Regions from separate parts of the Dickeya dadantii NCPPB 898 genome, predicted to be linked through region 2. Evidence: predicted binding sites of a transcription regulator. Region 2 holds the regulator's gene; each other region holds the start of a gene.
What was found. The regulator sigma-54, encoded in region 2, starts transcription at its own class of promoters, with help from an activator protein. The targets are predictions, from matches to a motif close to GTTGGCACANNTTTCGCTNT.
Positions count from the first base shown of each region.

Region 1: glnA (glutamate--ammonia ligase) is a predicted target of sigma-54. The motif match lies at 2,081-2,100, and genes of this name have one in related genera.
Region 3: glnK (P-II family nitrogen regulator) is a predicted target of sigma-54. The motif match lies at 1,196-1,215, and genes of this name have one in related genera.

Region 1 covers NZ_CM001976.1:26,045-30,130, reverse strand. Annotated here, with positions in the region: gene typA (ribosome-dependent GTPase TypA) at 1-1,805, opposite strand, end outside; gene glnA (glutamate--ammonia ligase) at 2,183-3,592, shown strand; gene glnL (nitrogen regulation protein NR(II)) at 3,797-4,086, shown strand, end outside.
Region 2 covers NZ_CM001976.1:312,309-316,394, reverse strand. Annotated here, with positions in the region: gene lptB (LPS export ABC transporter ATP-binding protein) at 1-515, shown strand, start outside; gene rpoN (RNA polymerase factor sigma-54) at 563-1,996, shown strand; gene hpf (ribosome hibernation promoting factor) at 2,021-2,308, shown strand; gene ptsN (PTS IIA-like nitrogen regulatory protein PtsN) at 2,402-2,890, shown strand; gene rapZ (RNase adapter RapZ) at 3,040-3,894, shown strand; gene npr (PTS phosphocarrier protein NPr) at 3,891-4,086, shown strand, end outside.
Region 3 covers NZ_CM001976.1:1,200,009-1,204,094, forward strand. Annotated here, with positions in the region: gene DDA898_RS05855 (SmdB family multidrug efflux ABC transporter permease/ATP-binding protein) at 1-989, shown strand, start outside; gene glnK (P-II family nitrogen regulator) at 1,284-1,622, shown strand; gene amtB (ammonium transporter AmtB) at 1,665-2,957, shown strand; gene tesB (acyl-CoA thioesterase II) at 3,052-3,915, opposite strand.

The sequences.
Region 1 (4,086 bases), 290 kb from region 2:
CGGTTCGCACGACGACGATCGTTTTCCGTCAGGTGACGTTTACGCAGACGGATAGAGGTCGGCGTAACTTCAACCAGTTCGTCGTCATCGATGAACTCCAGCGCCTGCTCCAGCGTCATTTTCACCGGCGGCACCAGTACGGTAGCTTCGTCAGTACCGGAAGCACGCATGTTGGTCAGCTTCTTACCGGTCAGACAGTTAACCGTCAGGTCGTTGGAACGGGTATGAATACCGATGATCTGGCCTTCGTACACTTCGGCACCGTGGCCCAGGAACAGTTTGCCGCGATCTTGCAGACTGAACAGCGCATAGGCAACCGCTTTACCCTGACCATTGGAGATCAGTACGCCATTCTGACGCTGGCCGATTTCACCCGGACGGATGTCATCATAGTGACTGAACGTGGAGTACAGCAGACCGGTACCGGAAGTCATGGTCATGAAATCGGTACGGAAGCCGATCAGACCACGGCTCGGGATCACGTAATCCAGACGTACGCGACCTTTGCCGTCCGGAATCATGTCACGCATTTCGCCTTTGCGCAGACCCAGCGCTTCCATCACCGAGCCCTGATGCTGCTCTTCGATATCCACGGTCACCTGCTCGAACGGCTCCTGACGGCGGCCATCGATGGTGCGGAAGATAACTTTCGGGCGGGATACCGCCAGTTCGAAACCTTCACGACGCATGTTCTCGATCAGAACAGACAGATGCAGTTCGCCACGGCCGGACACGCGGAACGCATCCGGGTCTTCCGTTTCTTCCACACGCAGCGCCACGTTGTGCACCAGTTCTTTGCGCAGGCGATCCAGAATCTGACGGGACGTGACGTATTTGCCTTCCTTGCCGCAGAACGGCGAGGTGTTAACGCAGAAATACATGGTCACAGTCGGCTCATCTACCGACAGCGCCGGCAACGCTTCCACGCAGGACGTTTCGCAGATAGTGTCGGAAATGTTCAGCTCGCCCAGGCCGGTGATGGCGATGATGTCGCCAGCTTCAGCCAGTGTGCTTTCGATACGTTGCAGGCCCAGATGACCCAGTACCTGGCTCACTTTACCGTTACGTACCTTGCCTTCGCTGTCGATGATGCTGACCTGCTGGTTCGGTTTCACCACGCCGCGTTTGATACGGCCGATGCCGATAACGCCAACGTAGTTGTTGTAATCCAACTGGGAGATCTGCATCTGGAACGGGCCGTTGAGGTCGACATTCGGCGCTTCAACGTGTTTCACGATGGCTTCGAACAGCGGAGTCATGTCTTCCGCCATATCGTTATGATCCAGACCGGCGATGCCGTTCAGCGCGGACGCATAAACGATCGGGAAGTCCAGCTGCTCATCGGTGGCACCCAGATTCACGAACAGGTCGAAGACCTGATCGACCACCCAGTCAGGACGCGCGCCAGGGCGGTCAACCTTGTTGATGACAACGATCGGCTTCAGGCCATAGGCAAAAGCTTTCTGGGTCACGAAACGCGTCTGCGGCATTGGGCCGTCCATCGCGTCTACCAGCAGCAGTACAGAGTCCACCATGGACATCACGCGTTCTACCTCGCCGCCGAAGTCGGCGTGTCCCGGGGTATCCACGATATTGATGCGGTAGTCGTTCCAGTTGATGGCGGTGTTTTTGGCGAGGATGGTAATTCCGCGCTCTTTTTCCAAGTCATTGGAGTCCATAACACGTTCGGTGGCTTCGTTACGCTCACCCAACGTACCGGACTGTTGCAGCAGCTTGTCGACCAGGGTAGTTTTTCCATGGTCAACGTGCGCAATAATAGCGATGTTACGCAAATTTTCGATCACAGCTTTGCCTCAGGCATTTTAGAAATAGCGCGCTATTGTACACGTATTAATCGAGCGACTGAACAAGATCACAATCATCTTCCACAAACAACCTGCTGATGCCGGGTCTGTGCTCCCTTTCACGGTGCAATAAAGCAGCACCCCTCGAATCAAAAGCACCATTTTGGTGCAACAACACCAAAATGGTGCTCCATGGTGGTGCGGTTAACTATCTTGGTGCAGTAGAGGGGGACACAAAAAACCAGCAGGAATGCCTGTTAGAACCATTCATAAAAGTTGGCACAGTTTTAGCTATAACCTTTGTACGGTAACAACATCATTATTCCACAACGATATTCGTTCCACGACGATAAATGACACAATCGGGAGAACCAAGTATGTCAGTAGAACACGTTTTGACGATGCTGAATGAACATGAGGTGAAGTTTGTTGACCTTCGCTTCACGGACACCAAAGGTAAAGAACAGCACGTCACTATTCCGGCCCACCAGGTTAATGCTGACTTCTTCGAAGACGGCAAAATGTTTGATGGTTCCTCGATTGGCGGCTGGAAAGGCATCAACGAATCCGACATGGTGTTAATGCCGGACGCAACTACTGCGGTTCTGGATCCGTTCTTCGAAGAATCGACCCTGATCATCCGTTGTGACATTCTGGAACCGGGCACCATGCAGGGCTATGACCGCGACCCGCGCTCCATCGCCAAACGCGCTGAAGACTTCCTGCGCTCTTCCGGCATCGCCGATACCGTGCTGTTCGGGCCTGAGCCGGAATTCTTCCTGTTCGATGACGTGCGTTTCGGCAGCAGCATCTCCGGTTCCCACGTTGCTATCGACGACATCGAAGGCGCCTGGAACTCCAGCACCAAATACGAAGACGGCAACAAAGGCCACCGTCCGGCTGTGAAAGGCGGTTACTTCCCGGTTCCGCCGGTAGATTCTGCGCAGGACCTGCGTTCCGCCATGTGTCTGACCATGGAGCAGATGGGCCTGGTCGTTGAAGCGCATCACCACGAAGTAGCGACCGCTGGTCAGAACGAAGTGGCTACCCGCTTCAACACCATGACCAAGAAAGCCGACGAAATCCAGATCTACAAATATGTCGTGCACAACGTGGCGCACGCCTTCGGCAAAACCGCAACCTTCATGCCGAAACCGATGTTCGGTGATAACGGTTCCGGTATGCACTGCCACATGTCTCTGGCTAAAGACGGTACTAACCTGTTCTCCGGCGACAAATACGGCGGCCTGTCCGAAACTGCGCTGTACTACATCGGCGGTGTGATCAAACACGCTAAAGCCATCAACGCGCTGTCCAACCCGACCACCAACTCCTACAAGCGTCTGGTTCCGGGTTACGAAGCGCCGGTTATGCTGGCTTACTCCGCTCGTAACCGTTCTGCTTCTATCCGTATTCCGGTGGTATCCAGCCCGAAAGCTCGCCGTATCGAAGTGCGCTTCCCGGACCCGGCCGCCAACCCGTACCTGTGCTTCGCCGCACTGCTGATGGCCGGTCTGGACGGCATCATCAACAAGATTCACCCGGGCGATGCCATGGACAAGAACCTGTACGATCTGCCGCCGGAAGAAGCGAAAGAGATCCCGACCGTAGCCGGCTCTCTGGAAGAAGCGCTGAACGCCCTGAATGCAGACCGCGAGTTCCTGACCCGTGGCGGCGTATTCACCGACGACGCGATCGATGCTTACATCGAACTGCGTATCGCTGAAAACGACCGTGTTCGCATGACGCCGCATCCGGTTGAGTTCGAACTGTACTACAGCGTGTAATTCCCGCGCTTGGACGGCAGGACGAAGAAAATGATGTTCACATTGCCGTCCGATAACCGTTTTCTGTTTATGTTTATTTTTGTTGCCGTGGAAACTTTTCAGCCCATCTTCGGATGGGCTTTTTTCTCCACAAGACATCTTACAGTTGCTACTTAAACTACAATCCAGAATAGTGTGCACTAAAATGGTGCGGGAGTCTGCGTTATGGCAACAGGCACGCTGCCCGATGCTGGGCAGATCCTCAATTCTTTAATAAACAGCATCTTATTGCTGGATAAAGATCTGGCTATCCACTACTCCAACCCGGCGGCGCAACAACTTCTGGCCCAAAGCTCACGCAAACTGTCTGGAACGCCACTGCCGGAGTTGCTCGGTTACTTTTCGTTGAATCTCGACTTGATGCGGGAAAGTCTCGACTCGGGGCAAGGCTTTACCGATAACGAAGTCACCCTCGTGGTGGATGGCCGGGCGCATATCATGTCGCTGACGGCACA
Region 2 (4,086 bases):
CGCTGCACGATCGCGCCCGCCGCGGCATCGGTTACCTGCCGCAGGAAGCCTCGATTTTTCGGCGTCTGAGCGTCTACGACAACCTGATGGCGGTGCTGGAAATCAGAAAAGATCTGACCCGTGAACAGCAGCAGGATCGCGCCCACGAACTAATGGAAGAGTTTCATATTGTTCACCTGCGCGATAGTTTGGGACAATCGCTGTCCGGTGGTGAACGCCGCCGGGTGGAAATCGCCCGGGCGCTGGCCGCCAACCCCAAATTCATCCTGCTGGACGAACCCTTTGCAGGGGTAGACCCGATTTCGGTCATCGACATCAAGAAAATCATTGAGCATCTGCGCGATAGCGGATTAGGCGTGTTGATTACCGACCATAACGTTCGCGAAACGCTCGATGTCTGTGAACGTGCTTATATCGTTAGTCAGGGCCAGCTTATTGCCCACGGCTCACCGATGGATATACTGGCGAATGAGCAGGTAAAACGAGTCTATCTGGGCGAAGGCTTCCGACTCTGATAACGTCATTTTAGGTTGATCATTCAAAAAGGAAGTTAGCGCACGTTATGAAGCAAGGTTTGCAACTCAGGCTCAGCCAGCAACTGGCTATGACACCGCAGTTACAGCAGGCCATCCGCCTGCTGCAGTTGTCCACGCTTGAACTCCAGCAGGAAATCCAACTGGCGCTGGAAGGCAACCCGTTGCTGGAGCAGGCCGATATTCATGACGAAGTGGAAACCCAGGAAAGCAGCGACAGCGAAACGCTGGATACCCGCGAGGCGCTGGAGCAGAAGGATATGCCCGACGAGCTGCCGCTCGACGCCGCCTGGGATGAAATCTACACCGCCGGCACGCCGTCCGGCACCAGCACTGACTACCGTGACGAAGAGCTGCCGGTCTATCAGGGCGAAACCACCCAGACGCTGCAGGATTACCTGATGTGGCAGGTGGAACTGACGCCGTTTTCCGACACGGATTCCGCCATCGCCACGTCTATCGTGGACGCGGTGGACAACACCGGCTACCTGACCGTGTCGCTGGACGATATCCGCGACAGCATCGGTAACGACGATGTGACGCTTGAAGAAGTGGAAGCGGTGCTCAAGCGCGTACAACGCTTCGACCCTGTCGGCGTGGCCGCCCGCGATCTGCGCGAATGCCTGCTGGTGCAGCTATCGCAGTTCGACAATGGCATTCCCCGTCTGGCCGAGGCCAGACTCATCGTCAGCGAATACCTCGACCTGCTCGCCAACCATGACTTCCGTACCCTGATCCGCACCAGCCGTCTTAAGGAAGAAGTGCTGAAAGAAGCGCTGGCGTTGATCCAGTCGCTGGATCCGCGCCCGGGGCAGTCGATCAACACCGGCGAATCCGAGTATGTCATTCCGGATGTGCTGGTGCGCAAAATTCAGGGCCACTGGGCGGTGGAGCTTAATACCGACAGCGTGCCGCGTTTGCAGATCAACCAACAGTACGCCGCACTCGGCAGCAGCGCGCGCAACGACAGCGATGGCCAGTTTATTCGCAGCCATTTGCAGGAAGCCCGCTGGCTCATCAAGAGTCTGGAAAGCCGTAACGATACTCTGCTGAAGGTGACCCGCTGCATTGTGGAACAACAGCAGGCGTTCTTCGAACACGGCGAAGAATTCATGAAACCCATGGTGCTGGCGGATATCGCCCAGGCCGTGGACATGCACGAGTCCACCATTTCCCGCGTAACGACCCAGAAATTTCTGCACAGTCCGCGCGGTATTTTTGAGCTGAAGTATTTCTTTTCCAGCCACGTCAACACCGACAACGGCGGCGAGGCATCATCCACCGCTATCCGCGCGCTGGTCAGGAAACTCATTGCAGCGGAAAACCCCGCTAAACCGCTGAGCGACAGCAAGCTGACCTCACTGCTTTCCGAACAGGGAATCATTGTGGCCCGCCGCACTGTCGCCAAGTATCGAGAGTCTTTATCTATCCCGCCGTCAAACCAACGCAAACAGCTGGTTTGACCCCTACATGAGAAGGAAGACGATATGCAGCTTAACATTACCGGACACCACGTCGAAATTACCGATGCTCTGCGTGAATTCGTAAACTTAAAATTCGCCAAACTTGAGCAATACTTTGATCGTATCAATCAGGTGTACGTGGTACTGAAAGTGGAAAAGATCCTGCACATTGCGGATGCCACCATCCACGTCAACGGAGGTGAGCTGCATGCCACATCGGAAGCGGATGATATGTATGCCGCCATCGATCTCTTGATCGACAAGCTGGCAAGACAGTTAAACAAACATAAGGATAAACTGAAACAGCACTGATTTTTGCCGTTTCAGGTGCAGGGACAGCAACCGGCCCACTGTGTGATGGCGGGCCGGTAACCTAAGGCAACAGTGTCGTTAAGTGAACGTATCATGAACAACGAGCCCGTTATGCAACTTAGCGCTGTTCTCCGTAAGGAGTGCACGCGTAGCGCCGTCCACTGTCAGAGCAAAAAGCGCGCACTGGAAATCATCAGTGAACTGGCCGCCAGACAGCTCAACCTGCCGCCGCAGATGGTGTTTGAAGCGATTCTGACCCGGGAACGCATGGGCAGCACCGGCATCGGCAATGGCATCGCCATTCCGCACGGCAAGCTGGAAGACGAGAATACGCTGGGCGCGGTCGGCGTCTTTATCCAGTTGGAACAGCCGATCGCCTTTGACGCCATCGACAACCAGCCGGTCGATCTGCTTTTTGCCTTGCTGGTTCCCACTGAACAATGTAAAACCCACTTACATACTTTGTCGCTCGTCGCCAAACGGCTGGCGGATAAAACCGTGTGTAAGCGGCTGCGCGCCGCTCAAAGCGATGACGAGCTGTATCAGATCATGACGGAAGCGGATCTGTCCGACCAGCCCTGACGGCTGGCGGGCGCCGGTTTCGGCTGCTTTCCACAACACGCGTAACAGCAGGCGCGAGCCTGACAGGATGCCGGCCCTGCCGGGAAAACGAAGTTAGCTAACTGTGGCGGTGGACATTCACCATCCCGCTGCCAGGGGGGAGTCGTCAGATGGTGCTGATGATTGTCAGTGGTCGTTCAGGTTCGGGGAAATCCGTAGCCCTGCGCGCGCTGGAAGACATGGGTTTCTATTGTGTAGATAACCTGCCGGTGGTGCTGTTGCCCGAGCTGGCGCACACGCTGGCGGAACGAAATATCTCCGCGGCGGTCAGCATTGACGTGCGCAACCTGCCGGAAACGCCGGAAGTGCTGGAACATGCCCTGACCCGCCTGCCCCAGAGTTTTTCTCCCCAACTGCTGTTTCTGGACGCCGATCGCAATACGCTGATTCGGCGTTACAGCGACACCCGTCGCCTGCACCCGCTCTCCAGCAAAAACCTGTCGCTGGAAAGCGCTATCGATGAAGAAAACGATTTGCTGGAGCCGCTGCGCTCGCGCGCCGATCTGATCATCGATACCTCGGAAATGTCGGTGCATGAATTAGCAGAAATGTTGCGCACCCGCTTACTGGGCAAACGCGAGCGCGAGCTGACCATGGTCTTCGAGTCATTCGGCTACAAGCACGGCATCCCGATTGACGCGGACTACGTGTTTGACGTGCGTTTCCTGCCTAACCCCCACTGGGACCCGAAACTGCGTCCGATGACGGGTCTGGATAAACCGGTGGCCGCGTTTCTTGACCGGCACACCGAAGTCCACAACTTCATCTATCAGACCCGCAGCTACCTGGAACTGTGGCTGCCAATGCTGGAAACCAACAACCGCAGCTATCTTACCGTCGCCATCGGCTGTACCGGCGGTAAGCACCGTTCCGTCTACATCGCCGAGCAACTGGCGGATTACTTTCGTTCCCGTGGCAAAAACGTACAGTCACGCCACCGTACGCTGGAAAAACGCAAATCATGACCGTCAGGCAAACCGTTGAAGTGAAAAACCGCTTAGGGATGCACGCCCGCCCGGCCATGAAGCTGTTCGAGCTGGTACAAAGCTTTGACTCCGCGGTGTTGCTACGCAATGAAAGCGGCACCGAAGCCGACGCCAGCAGCGTCATCGCCATGCTGATGCTGGATTCGGCCAAAGGGCGCCATATCGAAGTGG
Region 3 (4,086 bases), 890 kb from region 2:
TGCAGTTTGGTTTCAGTTCGGTCGGTTCTGTTGGGGTCGGGGTATTGTATGCTTTTATCAACTATCTGGGCCGCCTGAATGAGCCGCTGATCGAACTGACCACCCAGCAGTCGATGTTACAGCAGGCTGTCGTAGCGGGAGAGCGTATTTTTGAGCTGATGGACGGCGCCCGCCAGCGTTATGGCGACGATGTACGTGCGCTGGAGAGCGGGCGTATCGATATCAGTCAGGTGACGTTTTCCTATCATAAAGGCAAGCCAGTACTGCATGACATTGAGTTGCATGTGCCGGATCGAGGATTTGTCGCGTTGGTTGGGCATACCGGAAGCGGTAAGAGTACGCTGGCAAGTCTGTTGATGGGGTATTACGTGCCGGATAGCGGGGAAATCCGTCTGGATGACCGTCCGTTGTCGACGTTGTCGCATCAGGTGCTGCGTCAGCATGTGGCAATGGTGCAACAGGACCCGGTGGTGCTGGCTGATTCCATGTACGCCAATGTCACGCTGGGGCGCGACATCAGTGAGGAAAACGTCTGGCAGGTGCTGGAAGCGGTGCAACTGGCGCCGCTGGTGCGAGCCATGCCGGAAGGCCTTCATAGCCGTATCGGCGAGCAGGGCAACAACCTGTCGGTTGGGCAAAAACAGCTGCTGGCGCTGGCCAGAGTGCTGGTAGCGGCCCCCAGAATTCTGATTCTGGATGAGGCGACCGCCAATATCGATTCCGGCACCGAGCAGGCTATCCAGCGAGCGTTGCGGCTGGTACGTTCCCATACCACGCTCGTGGTGATCGCGCATCGTCTGTCAACCATTGTCGAGGCGGACAACATTCTGGTGCTGCACCACGGTAAAACGGTGGAGCAGGGAACACACGAACAGTTGCTGACCAGAGAAGGGCGCTATTACCAGATGTACCAGTTGCAGCAGGCGAGCAGAGAGTTAGCCTTTTCGCAACCGCACGATTCTTCCGAACTGATATCTCAGGCACCATGACAACCAACGCAGTGCAGCGTTTCGCACCATAATTTGGCAGAGCCCGCCTTGTTGTGCAGTGCGCTGCACTGAAACCAAGCGCGACGCACTATTTTTGTGCGTCGCGCGCTCCTGTTTTTCCTGTTCATTGTCCATACTTCATACAGTCATCTTCCGTTCTGTCCCTAACGGGTCGCGTTTTATCGCTTTTGCTTCGGTTCAACATTTATGGCACACGATTTGCTTTAAGTGATGCGTGGACATATTTGAGAGTGACGGGCGCGGGCCTGAACTTACATGGTTAGGGGGATGAGGATGAAACTGGTTACTGTGGTAATTAAACCGTTCAAGCTGGAAGACGTACGTGAAGCATTGTCTTCTGTGGGCATCCAGGGGCTCACCGTCACTGAGGTGAAAGGGTTTGGGCGTCAGAAAGGGCATGCGGAACTGTATCGTGGCGCGGAGTACAGCGTTAACTTTTTGCCAAAGGTGAAAATCGATATTGCGATTGCCGACGACCAGTTGGATGAAGTTATCGATGTCATCAGCAAAGCCGCCTACACCGGTAAGATTGGCGACGGCAAAATCTTTGTCGCGGAACTGCAGCGTGTCATCCGTATCCGCACCGGCGAAACTGACGAAGCCGCACTATAACAATTACCTGATTTAGCCTTATTAAATAGGGATGAAGAAAAAATGAAGAAACTTTCCTTGTCATTAGGTTTAGGGGCGGCTGCCATGCTTCCGGCATGGGCCATGGCGGATACGCCGGCGCCTGTGGCGGACAAAGCGGACAATGCGTTCATGATGATTTGTACCGCGTTGGTGCTGTTCATGACGATTCCAGGATTGGCGCTGTTTTACGGCGGCCTGATTCGTAGCAAAAACGTGCTGTCCATGCTGACTCAGATTATGGTGGCTTTTGCGCTGGTTTGCATTCTGTGGGTGATTTATGGCTACAGCGTGGCATTCAGCACGGGCAGCCCGTTCTTCGGCGGCCTGACCAATTTCATGCTGAATGGTATTGATATCAACTCTGTCAGCGGTACTTTCTACCAGTTTATCCATGTGGCTTATCAGGCGTCCTTTGCCTGCATTACCGTGGGGCTGGTGATTGGCGCGCTGGGCGAGCGTATTCGTTTCTCCGCTGTGCTGATCTTCTCCGGATTGTGGTTCACCTTGTCTTATCTGCCGATGACCCACATGGTATGGGGCGGCGGTTATCTGGCGGCGGACGGGGCGCTGGACTTCGCCGGCGGTACCGTAGTACACATCAACGCCGCTGTGGCGGGTCTGGTTGGCGCGTTGTTGTTAGGCAAACGTGTCGGTTTCGGCAAAGAGGCTTTCAAGCCGCATAACCTGCCGATGGTATTTTTGGGCACGGCTATCCTGTATATCGGCTGGTTCGGTTTCAACGCCGGTTCTGCCGCTGCCGCCAACAACGTAGCGGGTCTGGCGTTCCTGACCACCGTGGTGGCGACGGCTGCTGCGATTCTGGCCTGGGTGGTTGGCGAGTGGATTACTCGCGGCAAACCGTCTCTGCTGGGCGCCTGTTCTGGCTGTATCGCAGGTCTGGTTGCCATTACGCCGGCCGCGGGCACCGTGGGTATCGGTGGCGCGATGGTTATCGGTTTTGCAGGTGGCTTTGCTGGTCTGTGGGGCGTGACCGTGCTGAAAAAATGGCTGCGCGTCGACGATCCGTGTGATGTATTCGGTGTGCACGGCGTATGCGGCGTCGTAGGGTGTTTGCTGACCGGCGTGTTCACCGCCGCATCGCTGGGGGGGACCGGTTATGCGCAGGGTGTGACCATGGCTCATCAGGTATGGGTACAGCTGTTCAGTGTGATCGTCGCTATCGTATGGTCCGGCGTCGCAGCGTTCATCTCCTTCAAGGTCGCGGATATTGCTGTTGGTCTGCGCGTACCGGAAGAACAAGAGCGTGAAGGTCTGGACGTCAACAGCCACGGCGAAAACGCGTACAACCAGTAATTCCTGTTCGGTAATCGATAATAACGGTTATCGTCATGCACCAAACAAAAAAACCACCTTGAAAAAGGTGGTTTTTTTATGTCTGACACCGTGTTTACTGACCGTGACGCCGGATGACGCCTTCCTGTACGCTGGATGCCACCAGCACCCCTTCACGGGTATAGAACTGGCCGCGAACAAACCCGCGGGCACCGGAAGCCGAGGGGCTTTCGACCGAGTAAAGCAACCAGTCGTCCAGTCGGAACGGTCGGTGGAACCACATAGCGTGATCAATCGTCGCGACTTGCATACCCCGTTCCAGAAATCCCACGCCATGCGGTTGCAGCGCGGTGAGCAGAAAATGGCAATCGGAGGTATAGCCGAGCAGATATTGATGGGTTCGCTCGTCATCTGGCATGGCGCCGTTGGCCCGGCACCATACCTGCCTGATCGGCGGGGCCGCTTCGCCTTTTAACGGGTTGTGGAATTTTACCGGACGAATCTCGATCGGCCGGTCATTGGTAAAAATCTGGCGCATAACCGGCGGGATCAGATGTTCCATACTGCGGGCGATATCCTGCTCTGATGGTAAATCGTCGGGCGGCGTCACCTGCGGCATGTTGCTCTGGTGCTCAAAGCCGCTTTCCCGGGTTTGAAAAGAGGCCGTCATGTAAAAAATCGAGCGACCATTCTGAATGGCGCTGACGCGTCTGGCGCTAAAACTGTTGCCGTCCCGCAATGTCTCCACATCGTAGATAATCGGTTTCTGGCTGTCGCCGGGAAGCAGGAAGTAGCTGTGAAACGAGTGAATAAAGCGTTCCGCCGGCACGGTCTGTTTAGCGGCTGATAACGCCTGACCGACCACCTGACCGCCAAATACCTGGCGTAACCCCAGATCCTGACTCTGGCCGCGGAACAGGCCTTCTTCAAGTTTTTCCAGATTTAACAGGTCGAGAAGATTTTGTAATGCCTGGCTCATAGCTCCGCCTTTGGGTTAATCATGATTACGCGAACGGCTCATCGTGCGCTTAAAAGAACGTTTTTTGTCAAATTGAGACACGAAGATAGTGGCAGGCATCCGGGATGTTAAGGCGCTGACACAATAACTATCGGAATTTTCCACCATAATTGTTATGACGGTTGGTTCATA